2 regions of the Rhodosalinus sp. FB01 genome follow, and region 1 is predicted to be linked to the other one. Evidence: riboswitches for the same ligand, from Rfam matches in the RefSeq annotation. Region 1 holds a riboswitch; the other holds the start of a gene.
The links. A riboswitch is a leader RNA that binds a small molecule or an ion and turns the genes downstream of it on or off. The one in region 1 is predicted to bind thiamine pyrophosphate.

Region 1 (5,824 bases):
CGCTTCCCGGTGTCGGCAAGTTCTACCTGCGCGAACGTCCCGAGCGCATGGTGCGCAACCCCGCCACCGGCGAGCAGTTCAAGAAGCCCGCCGACAAGCAGGTGAAGGTCACCATCGCCAAGGCGCTCAAGGACAGCGCGAACGGCTGACGCCCGCCTCGTCCGGGTGACAGGGGCCGCCCGTGGGCGGCCCTTTTCTTTGCCGCGCCCCCGTGGCACATGCGTGGGACCGGCCTGTCCCACGGCAGGCCGGGCGGGCATGGCGCGGGGTTTGCGAGGCTTCCTTCCGGAATGCTTTCGCCCGCGATGGGAGGGGGCCGGCGGCTTGGACATTCGCGCGATCGTTCTGGGGCTGGCCTTCGCGGTGATGTGGTCCTCGGCCTTCAGTGCGGCGCGGATCATCGTGGCCTCGGCGCCGCCGCTTTCGTCGCTTTCGCTGCGGTTCCTGATCTCGGGTCTGATCGGCGTCGCCGTGGCCCGGTATCTCGGGCAGTCCTGGCGGCTGACGCCGGCGCAGTGGCGCGCCACCGTCGTTTTCGGCGTCTGCCAGAACGCGCTCTACCTGGGGCTTTACTGGATCGCCATGCAGACGGTGGAGGCCTCGCTCGCCGCGATCATCGCCTCGACCATGCCGCTTCTGGTGGCGCTGTCCGGGCGGGTCTTCCTCGGCGAGCGGATCCGGCCGCTCGGCCTCGCCGGCCTCGTGGCGGGTTTCGTGGGCGTCACGCTCATCATGGGCGCACGCTTCCAGGGCGGGGTCGATCCCTACGGCCTGGCCCTTTGCGTCGTCGGGGTGGGGGCGCTGACCGTGGCGACGCTCTCGGTGCGGGGCGCCTCGTCGGGGGGCAACTTCCTGATGGTCGTCGGGCTTCAGATGCTCGTGGGCTCGGCGGCACTGGCCGTGCCCGCGGCCATGCTGGAGACGATCGAGGTCGACTGGTCGTGGCGGCTGGGGCTGGCCTACGCCTACACGATCCTCGTCCCGGGCCTCGCCGCCACGCTGGTGTGGTTCCTGCTGGTGGATCGCGTGGGCGCGGTGAAGGCGGCCACCTTCCACTTTCTCAACCCGTTTCTCGGCGTGGCGATCGCGGCGCTTCTGCTGGGCGAGGCGCTCGGTCCGCTCGATATCGTGGGCGTCACCGTGATCGCCTTCGGCATCCTGGCGGTGCAACTGTCGCGCCAGCAGCGCGTGCCGGCCGCGGCGCGGCGCGGCTAGCCGAGGATCGCCAGAAGAACCGTCAGCGTGAAGAAGGCGCCCGTCGTGGCGCCGAGGAGCGCGAGCGAGGCGATGCCCTCGTGGCCGTAATCCTGGGCGAAGAGCGCGTAGATCCCGAACATCGGCATGGCCGCCGACAGCACGACGGCGAGGCGGAGATCCGGGTCGGCGACGTGGAACCCGATGAGCGGCAGCACCACCAGCGCGAGCGCCGTCATCGCCGGATGCAGCAGGAGCTTTCCGGCGACGATTTCCGCGGCGAGCATCCGGTTGCCGCGCACCGGCAGCCCGACGAGCGAGCCGCCTATCACGAAAAGCGCGATCGCCCCGGTGGAGGACGCCAGAAGGTCGAGCAGCCGCGCCACGCCGGAGGGCACCGAGAGCCCGGCCAGCGACACCGCGAGCCCTGCGAGCAGCCCCAGCACCATGGGCCGCCGCACCACGCCCCAGATGAGGGCCTTCAGCCGCGGCCAGATGCTGCCGACATGCGAGGGGCGCGAGCCTTCCAGCAACAACAGCGTGAGGGGAATGAGCACGAAATTCTCGACCACGAGGTTCATCGCGAGGATGAGCCCCGCGTCCTCCGGCAGCAGCAGCAGCATCAGCGGGTAGCCCACATAGCCCGAGTTCGGACAGCTCGACCCCATCACCGCGATGGCCTTGCGCGCCGGGCCTGTGCCGCGCAGCGTGTGCCAGGTCCAGGCCAGCGCGATGGTGGCCAGCCCGCCCGCGAGAAAGACCGCCATGTAGTTGGGGCTCACGCTTTCGGTGAGCTTGCGGCCCGCCACCGCGGAAAAGAGCAGCGCGGGCAGCGCCACGTTCATCACGAAAAGGCCCAGAACGCGCATGTCCTCGGGGCGGAAGGCCCCGAAGCGCACCGAGCCGTATCCGAGCCCCACCAGCGCGAAGATGGGAAAGGTGATCGCCAGGATGTCGAGCACGGGGTCTAGCCAATCGGCCCCCGCGCGCCGCCGGTCTGCGCACGGTCGAGAAGCAGGTGATCGAGCAGGACGCAGGCCATCATCGCCTCGCCCACCGGCACCGCGCGGATGCCGACGCAGGGATCGTGGCGGCCCTTGGTGACGATCTCGGTCGCCTCGCCCGAGAGGGTGACGGTGCGCCGCGGCGTCAGGATCGACGAGGTGGGCTTCACCGCGAAGCGCACCACGACCTCCTGCCCGGTGGAGATGCCGCCCAGCACCCCGCCCGCGTGGTTGGAGGAATAGACCGGCTCGCCGTCATTGCCCATGAATATCTCGTCGGCGTTCTGGCTGCCGGTCAGTTCGGCCGCCGCCATGCCCTCGCCGATCTCCACGCCCTTCACGGCGTTGATGCTCATCATCGCGGCGGCGAGATCGGTGTCGAGCTTGCCGTAGACCGGTGCACCGAGGCCGGGCGGCACGCCCGACGCGACCACCTCGATCACGGCGCCCGCGCTGTCGCCGGACTTGCGCAGAGCGTCGAGATAGGCAGCCCAGTCCTCGGCGGCCTGCGGGTCGGGGCACCAGAAGGGGTTCCCGTCGATCACCGCCGCGTCGAAGCGCGCGCGGTCGATGGCGTGCGGGCCGATGCGGGTCATGTAGCCCCGGATTTCCAGGCCCGGCGCCAGCGCGGCCAGCGCGGCGCGCGCCACGCCGCCGGCGGCGACCCGCGCCGCCGTCTCCCGCGCGGAGGAGCGCCCGCCGCCACGATAGTCGCGGATGCCGTATTTCTGCCAGTAGGCGATGTCGGCATGGCCGGGGCGGAAGGTCTTGGCGATCTCGGAATAGTCCTTGGAGCGCTGGTCGGCGTTGCGGATCAGAAGCTGGATCGGGGTGCCGGTGCTCTGCCCCTCGAAGACGCCCGACAGGATCTCCACCGCGTCGGGCTCCCGCCGCTGGGTCACGTACCGGCTTTGTCCCGGCTTGCGCCGGTCGAGCCAGAGCTGGAGCGCGGCCTCGTCGAGCGCGACGCCGGGCGGGCAGCCGTCCACCACGGCACCGAGGGCGGGGCCGTGGCTTTCGCCCCAGGTGGTCACGCGAAAGACGTGGCCGAAGCTGTTCAGGCTCATGCGAGATGGTCCTCCTGACTGGGCGGTCTAGCCCGCGCACCCCCTCCTCTCAAGCGGTTTCGCCTTGAAGGGCCAAGGGCGGCGGTCTAACGTCACGCTCACCTCGGGGTGGCCCGCACGCGCGCGGGCCTGAGATGCCGGACGGCGAACCCGTTGAACCTGAACCGGTTAGGACCGGCGGAGGGAAGGGACAGGACCAACGGGGCAGATCGCCCGCCTCCCCTGACTTGCTCCGCCCGTCGCAAGAAAGGAGCAAGACGATGCGCGCTTCGATGATTGCCACGGGTCTCGTCGCCGCCGCCACGGGCGCGGCGGGCCAGACCCCCGAACTCACCGTCTACACCTATGACAGCTTCGTCTCCGACTGGGGCCCCGGCCCGCAGATCGAGACGGCCTTCGAGGAGGTTTGCGGCTGCGACCTGCGCTTCGTGGGCGCGGGCGACGGCGCCGCGCTCCTGTCCCGGCTGCGGCTCGAGGGCGAGAGGACGCAGGCCGACGTGGTGCTGGGACTCGACACGAACCTGACCCATGCCGCCCGCGAGACGGGACTTTTCGCCGAGCACGGGATCGCGGCGGAATTCGACCTGCCGGTGGCGTGGGACGATCCGCATTTCCTGCCCTTCGACTGGGGCTATTTCGCCTTCGTCCACGAGGCGGGCCTCGACGCGCCGACCTCTTTCCGCGCGCTGGCGGAAAGCGATCTCGACATCCTGATCCAGGATCCGCGCTCCTCCACGCCCGGCCTCGGGCTTCTGATGTGGGTGAAGGCGGCCTATGGCGACGAGGCGGGCACGATCTGGGAAGGGCTCTCCGACAACGTGGTCACCGTCACGCCCGGCTGGTCGGAGGCCTACGGGCTCTTCCTCGACGGCGAGGCGGACATGGTCCTCTCCTACACCACCTCCCCGGCCTATCACCTGATCGCCGAGGACGATCCCTCCAAGGCCGCCGCGCCCTTCGAGGAGGGGCACTACATGCAGGTCGAGGTGGCGGGCATGCTCGCCGGCACCGAGCAGCCCGACCTCGCCCGGCAGTTCCTCGAGTTCATGACCGGTCCCGGCTTCCAGTCCGTGATCCCGACCACGAACTGGATGTACCCGGCGGTCATCCCGCCCGAGGGTCTGCCCGAGGGCTTCGAGACGCTGATCGCGCCCGAGACGGCCCTTCTGCTGCCGCCGGCGGAGGCCGCGGCGCTTCGCGGCCCGGCGCTCGAGGAATGGCGCGCGGCGCTGGCGCGCTAGGCGCGCCGCCCTGGGCGGCGGCGGGCGCGGCGCTTTTCGTCGCCGCGCTCGTCCTCGCCCCCGTGATCGCGGTGATCTGGACCGCTGGCGCGGCGGGGCGGCTCGGCCCGGGCGACTGGGCCGCGGTGCGTTTCTCGCTCACCCAGGCCGCGCTCTCGGCGCTTCTGTCGGCCGCGCTCGCCGTGCCCGTGGCGCGGGCGCTGGCGCGCCGCCGGTTCCCGGGGCGCGGCGCGCTCGTCACGCTGCTGGGCGCGCCCTTCATCCTGCCGGTGGTGGTGGCCGTCTTCGGGCTTCTCGCCGTGTTCGGGCGCAACGGCATCGCCAGCAACCTGCTGGACCTCGCGGGGCAGGAGCCGCTGTCGATCTACGGCCTGCACGGCGTGGTGCTCGCCCATGTCTTCTTCAACCTGCCGCTGGCCACGCGGCTTCTGCTTCAGGGCTGGCTCGCCATCCCGGGCGAGCGGTTCCGCCTCGCCGCCGCGCTCGCCCTGCCGCCGGGGACTGTGTTCCGCCTGCTCGAGCTTCCCATGCTGGTGCGCGTGCTGCCCGGCGTGGCGGTGGTGATCTTCGTCATCTGCCTGTCCAGCTTCGCCGTGGCGCTGATCCTCGGGGGCGGGCCGGCGGCCACCACCGTGGAACTCGCCATCTACCAGGCGTTCCGCTTCGAGTTCGATCTCGGCAAGGCGGCGGCCCTCGCGCTCGTCCAGCTGGCGCTCGCGGGCGGCGCGGCGATGCTCGCCGCGCGCCTCGCCCTGCCGCCGGCCATGGGCGCCGGGCTGGACCGGGTGGTGCCGCGCTGGGACGCCGACCGCCCGGGTCTGCGGGTGCAGGACGCGCTGTGGATCGGGGCGGCCGCCGGTTTCCTGCTGGTGCCGCTCGCCATGATCGTGATCGACGGGGTGCCGGGGCTGGCGCGGCTGCCGGGCAGCGTGTGGACGGCGGCGGGGCGCTCTGTCGCCGTCGCGCTCGTCTCCACCGCGCTCGCCATCGCGCTCGCCCTCGCGCTGGCGAGCCGGCGGGGCGAGTTGCTGGCGGTGCTCGCCATCGCCGTCTCGCCGCTCGTGCTCGGGACCGGCCTTTTCCTGATCCTCCGACCCGTGGCCGCGCCGGGCGACGCGGCGCTTCCGGTGACCGCCCTCGTCAACGCGCTGATGGCGCTGCCCTTCGCGCTGCGCGCGATCCGCCCCGAGCTCGAGGCGGTGCGGGCCGATTACGGCCGCCTCTGCCTGTCGCTCGGCCTGACCGGGCGGCGGTTCTGGACGCGGGTCGCGCTGCCTCGGCTGCGCCGCCCGCTCGGTTTCGCGGCGGGGCTCGCCGC
Region 2 (5,824 bases), on a different contig from region 1:
GTCACGCCCCCGTCGTCCGGTGCGCCTCTCCCTCCCGGCGCTCTCCGCGGCGCCGACTTTCCTTAAAGGTCCTGCACGACACCCGGCCTCCTGGCCACCCGTCCGACGATCACGGCCCCGCCGCGCCCACGGCCGACAGCGCAGCGACAAGCAGGCCGAGGCCCAGCGCCAGCAGCGTCCAGTCCCGTCCCGTGATCGGAGGCTGCGGCAGGTGGGTTCTCGTTGCGCCGGGCTGCATGCCGCGCGCCTCGAAGGAGAGTGCGGAGCGGGTCGCGCGCCGGATCGCGTAGGCGAGGGCCGGGATGGCCAGCGCCCCGATTTCCGCGGGCGACGCGATGCGCCGCAGCGGGCGGCCCAGCCCGATCGCGCGCGCCATGCGCAGCTGAAGCATCTCCGCGCGCAGGTCCGGCACCATGTGCATGGCCTGCAGCAGGGCGAAACCCATCGGCGCCGGCAGGCGCAGATGAAACATCAGCGCGCGCACGAACCGGCCGGGATCCGTCGTCGCCGCGAAGACGGCCGAGACCATGCCGCAGGCCAGCACCCGGAAGAACAGCACCAGCCCCGGTGCCGCGTCGGGCGCGCCGCCCTGGTCCCGCGCCATCTGGAAGGCGAAGCCCGTGTCGGCGCGAAACAGCACCGATGTCGTGAAGAACCCGAACCCGAAAAGCGCGAAGGGCACCATCAGCGCCAGAAGGCGCCGCGGCGGGATGCGCGCGTCGACCAGAAGCAGGACCGACGCGGCCACGAAAAGCGCGATCTGGAAGGAGAGCCGGAAAACGAGGAGGGACGCCACGATCCAGGCAAGGCACAACGCCAGCTTCGGCAGGGGATGAAAGCCGTTCAGCATGCCGTCTCCAGCCAGCCGAGCAGCGGCGCGGCCTCCGGCGGCAGGAGCCCCGCTTGCGCCAGCCGCGCCTCGTCCCGCAACAGGGCCGGACATGCGCCGTCGAACCGCAGGGCACCCTGCGCGACGAGCACCGCGCGGTCCGCCACCGACAGGGCGAAATCGAGATCATGCGTGATCACGGCAACCCCGTGCCCGCCCCGGGCAAGCGCCCGGATCCGCCGCCCCAGCGCGGCCTCGCCAGCCCCGTCGAGCCCGCCCGTCGGCTCGTCGAGGATCAGGACCGGCCAGCGGCCGGTTTCGGTCAGAAGCGCCAGCGCCAACCGCCGTTTCTGACCCTGCGAAAGGGTGAAGGGGTGCTGGCCCGCCACCAAGGTCAGGCCCCAACGGGCCAGGATGTCGGAGGCCGTCGCAGAGTCCGTTGCCGCCGTGATCTCGGCGGCAACGGATTCGTGGCTGAAATGCGCCTCGGGGTTCTGGAACGCCACCGCGCCGGGCGGGCCGGTCCGTTGGCCCGCGTGCGGGGGCAGCAGCCCTGCGAGGCAGGCGGCAAGCGTGGATTTGCCGGCCCCATTGGCCCCCAGGATCGCGAGGACCTCTCCGGCGCGCAGGGATAACGTGATGTCCCGCAGCACCACGGGACCGAAGGCCGGGGCGCAATCCGCGTTCCGGAGCGCGACGAGCGTTTCGCCGGGCGGCACCGGATCGGGCAGGACGGCGGCGCGCAGGGCCTCCGTGCGGCGGCGTCCGGGCGCCAGGCCGCGCAGGCTGTCGGTCAGGTCGGCTGCCGGGGCGAGGATCTCCGGCATGGCGAGGTGCAAGCGGATGCCAAGCGGCAGGGCGATCCCGTTGTCGGCCAGCGCCGGGCCCTGCGCGACAAGCACCTCCGAGGGCGGGCCCTCGGCGATGATGCGGCCGTCGCGGCCGAGCGCGAGGCAGCGGTCGATCCGGTCGAGGATCGGCCCCGGCTTGTGCTCCACCACGAGGGCCGTGCGGCCGCGCGCCAGTACGAGCTCCGTCATGCGCCGCGCCGCCTGGGGGGCGAGGCTTGCCGCGGGCTCGTCGGCAAGCGTGATCGCGGCGTCCTGCGCGAGAAGCGCGGCAAGCGCCACCAGTTGACGCTCCCCGCCGGAGAGGTTGGAAATCCGCCGTCCCGCCCAGTCTGTCGGCAGCCCGGCGCGGGCCATCGCTCTTGCGACCAGCCCCGGGATATCCGCGGCCTCGACCGCCCTGTTCTCGAGGGCGAAGGCCACCTCGTCGCGCACGGTGAATCCGGCCAGCGTCTGCGCGGCGTCCTGAAAGAGATAGCCGCAGGTATCGGCCCAGCCCGCCGGGCGCCGCGTGCCCGCCGGCTGCCCCTCAACGCGGATCTCGCCCCTGCGGATGCCGTCGATCGCTTCGGGTAGAAGCCCGGTCGCGGCGTGCAGAAGCGAGGATTTTCCCGCGCCGGACGGGCCGAGCAGAAGCACCCGTTCGCCACGCCGCACGCAGAACGAGACGGGCCCGAACGCGTCGGACGCCGCGCCGGGATAGCGCAGCGCGACGCGTTCGTAGGCCAGCGCGTCAGGCATTGGCGGCGCGGGTGTCCCGGTCAATGGCGAGGCCCGACAGGACGCCCGTGCGGTAGAGCGCCTTGACGACGACATGCCCCAGAAGGCCGCCCAGCAAGGCGCCCGAAGCCAGCCGAAGCACGAACATGGCGACGAGCAGCCCTGGCGCGAGGCTTGCGTAGTCGAACCGGATCCATGTGTAGACGAACGAGAACACGGCCGCCCCCATGCCCGCGGCCATCAGGACCGGCAGGGAATAGCGCCGCCAGCGCGTCGCCGCGAAGACCGCCTCCGCCCCCGCGCCTTGCACGAGGCCCGTGAGCAGCAGCAAGAGCCCCGCCGGGCTGCCCAGAAGCACCTGAACGGCGGCGGCCATGACCTCGGAGACAAGCGCGACCCCCGGCTTTCGGATGATCGCCGCCGCGATGATCGAGACGATGAACCAGAAGCCCATGACCACGTCCATCGTCACGGCCCCGAAGATCGCCTGCAAAACCAGCCAGACCTGGACCCAGCCCAGGTAAAGCACGCCGAAGACGGTGCCGAGAACGGCGATGATCAGGGTTTCGCGCATGGTCCAGATGGATTGTTCAGCCATGTCGGCCTCCTTTTTTGGACAAGATTTCGAAGGGATGCCGGCCGCGCGCGGGCGGCAGGGTCAGCGGTCGCTTGGCGAATTCGCCGATACGGTCACGTCGAGCGCGAGATGCGCGGCCGCCGACCCGAAGCCGGTGAAGGCCTGGTTCAGCGTCTCGAAGACGGGGCCTGCGTCGCCGCGCAGCGCGGTGCAGAAATTCTTCGACCTGTCGAAGGTGCCCGAGCTTTTGAGGAACGCGATGCAGCCGTAGATCTCGTCCATGTGATGGCCGATGCCCAGCGGATAGAGCGACAGCTGCGCCGCCACCGTCTGCGTGCTTTCAGGCGCGGCGGCCACCGCCTCGCGGCAGGTGGCGATGCGCGTGGGCAGGTCCATCTCCGGGGGCGGCCCGGCGACGGGGGTGCAGATCGGGTCGTCGGGCTCTCCGGGACAGCCGCGCGAGATCGTGGCGTGCATCGTCGTGTGCGCGCCGGACGCGGCGGCCGCCACGAAGAGGTCGCGCATCGCGGGAAAGAGGATCTCCGGCGGACCGACCATCAGGGTCGACAGGTCGTCGGTCTCGAGCCGGAGCCGATCGCGCCAGGGATCGAGCGCCCCGAGCGCGCCGAGAATGATGCCGACGAAATCGTCGGACATCGGATACACTGACACCTGTGCGCCGGAAAACATGATCACCTCGCTCCGCTGGCATTACCCAGATCAGCTGAAGGGTCCGAGGGCCTGCGCCCTGCATCTCAGCCCCGGCATCGCGGAGCTCCCCTGTGCATTCATGAAATTATACTCTTCCGGGTCGGCTTCAAGCCCGAATATCGGGCCGACCGTGCATCCAGCGGTCCCGGGCGGAAGGATCCGGGCGGCCACGTTTGCGGCGCCGCTGGAGCAGGGGCCGTGCCGACCGCGTTTCCACGGGGCGCACCGCGCGCGGGTCGCGGGGCGAAGGGGGGTTGCGCCGCCGCGCGCATCCAAGAATGCTTTGCCGTGTCGCCGCTTCGAACGCGGATGCGCAGCCTGGGGAAAGAGGAGCAACCATGTCCGACTTGACATCGCACGCAGGCGTCGTGATCGTCGGGGGCGGCTCCATCGGCTGCAACACCGCCTATCACCTCACGAAGCTCGGCGTGTCGGACGTGGTGGTGCTGGAGCGTGACCGCCTGACATCGGGCACGACATGGCACGCCGCGGGGCTGGTCGTCGCGGGGCTGCTCAAGTCCGAGGCGGAATGCGAGATCTACACCCACGGCCGCGACCTCTACGCCAGGCTCGAGGAAGAGACGGGCGTGCCCACCGGCTTTCGCGCGGTGGGATACCTGCAGGTCGCCAGCAACGAGGAGCGCGTGCACGAGATGCGCCGCGTCGCGCCCTTCATGCGCAGGCACGGGATCGACATGGTCGAGATCTCGCCCCGCGAGGTGCAGGAGCTCTTCCCGGTCGGGGACGTGAGCGACGTGCTGGCCGGCTTCTACATCGCCGAGGACGGGCGCGCGAACCCGGTGGACGTGACGATGTCGCTCGCCAAGGGCGCGCAGATGGGTGGCGCGCGGATCTTCGAGACGACCGCCGTCACCGACATCGTCGTGCGGGGGGACCGTGCCGTGGGGGTGCGCATGGCGGACGGGCATGAGATCAGCGCCGATCACGTGGTGATCTGCGCGGGCATGTGGTCGCGGCAACTGGGCGCGAAGGCCGGCATCACGCTGCCGCTTCAGGCCGCCGAGCATTACTATCTCATCACCGACAAGATCGAGGGGCTGCCGCGCGACCTGCCGGTGCTGGAGGATCCGAAGACCTACACCTATTACCGCGAGGAAGTGGGCGGCCTGATGCTGGGCCTGTTCGAGCCCGGCGCCGCGCCCTGGAAGGTCGAGGGCATCCCGGAGACCTTCGCCTTCGGCGAGATCGAGCCGGACTGGGACCGGGTCGGCCCCTGGCTCGAACTTGCCTACAGCCGCGTGCCCGGCGCGTTGGACGTGGGCGTGCGCAAGCTCTTCTGCGGGCCGGAAAGCTTCACCCCGGACAACGCGCCGCTGGTGGGCGAAACGCCGGAGCTTCGCAACTGCTGGGTGGCCTGCGGCATGAACTCCCTGGGCATCCTGAACGGGGCGGGCACGGGCCGGGCGCTCGCGCACTGGATCGTCGAGGGCGTGCCGCCGATCGACGTGACCGGCATCAACGTCAATCGCTTCACCCGGCACCACGCGACGCCCGCCTTCCGCCGCGACCGGACGACCGAACTTCTGGGCAAGCTGTTCGGCCAGCATTTCCACAACGAGGCCCCGAAAACCGGGCGGAACCTCAAGCGGTCGGTGCTTTACGACCGGCTGGCGGCGGCGGGCGCGTATTTCACCGAAGGAAACGGCTGGGAACAGCCCGACTGGTTCGCGCCATCACCCGCCCAGGCGAAGATCGAGCGGCTGAGCTGGTTCCGCCAGAACTGGTGGGACTGGCACGCCGAAGAGCATCGCGCGGCGCGCGAGGACGTGATCGTGATGGACATGTCGAGCATGTCGAAATTCGCCGTCGAGGGGCCGGACGCCTGCGCGCTGCTCTCGCGGCTGAGCTGCAACGACGTCGACGTCGCGCCGGGGCGCGTCGTCTACACCGCCTGGGTCAACGACAGGGGAGGCTTCGAGGCCGATCTGACCGTGACGCGCCTGTCGGAGACGAAATTCATCGTCGTGGTGGGCGAGAACTCGCACGGCCACACCGAGATGCGGATGCGCCGCCACATCGGCGCGAACGAATGGGTCACTATCACCGACCTCACGGCGGGCATCACGCAGATCAACGTGCATGGCCCCAAGGCGCGGCAGCTGATGCAGCGGCTGAGCG

Region 2: another riboswitch for thiamine pyrophosphate. It lies ahead of AB6A65_RS02805 (YkoF family thiamine/hydroxymethylpyrimidine-binding protein); the one in region 1 lies ahead of thiB (thiamine ABC transporter substrate binding subunit).

The regions. Positions count from the first base shown of each region.
Region 1 covers NZ_JBGFSH010000005.1:49,967-55,790, reverse strand. The annotation lists gene AB6A65_RS09015 (HU family DNA-binding protein) at 1-149, shown strand, start outside; gene AB6A65_RS09010 (DMT family transporter) at 325-1,215, shown strand; gene AB6A65_RS09005 (AEC family transporter) at 1,212-2,156, opposite strand; gene aroC (chorismate synthase) at 2,162-3,265, opposite strand; TPP riboswitch at 3,360-3,468, shown strand; gene thiB (thiamine ABC transporter substrate binding subunit) at 3,526-4,506, shown strand; gene AB6A65_RS08990 (thiamine/thiamine pyrophosphate ABC transporter permease ThiP) at 4,482-5,824, shown strand, end outside.
Region 2 covers NZ_JBGFSH010000002.1:27,844-33,667, reverse strand. The annotation lists gene AB6A65_RS02820 (energy-coupling factor transporter transmembrane protein EcfT) at 110-850, opposite strand; gene AB6A65_RS02815 (ABC transporter ATP-binding protein) at 844-2,418, opposite strand; gene AB6A65_RS02810 (ECF transporter S component) at 2,411-2,995, opposite strand; gene AB6A65_RS02805 (YkoF family thiamine/hydroxymethylpyrimidine-binding protein) at 3,056-3,664, opposite strand; TPP riboswitch at 3,655-3,766, opposite strand; gene AB6A65_RS02800 (FAD-dependent oxidoreductase) at 4,024-5,824, shown strand, end outside.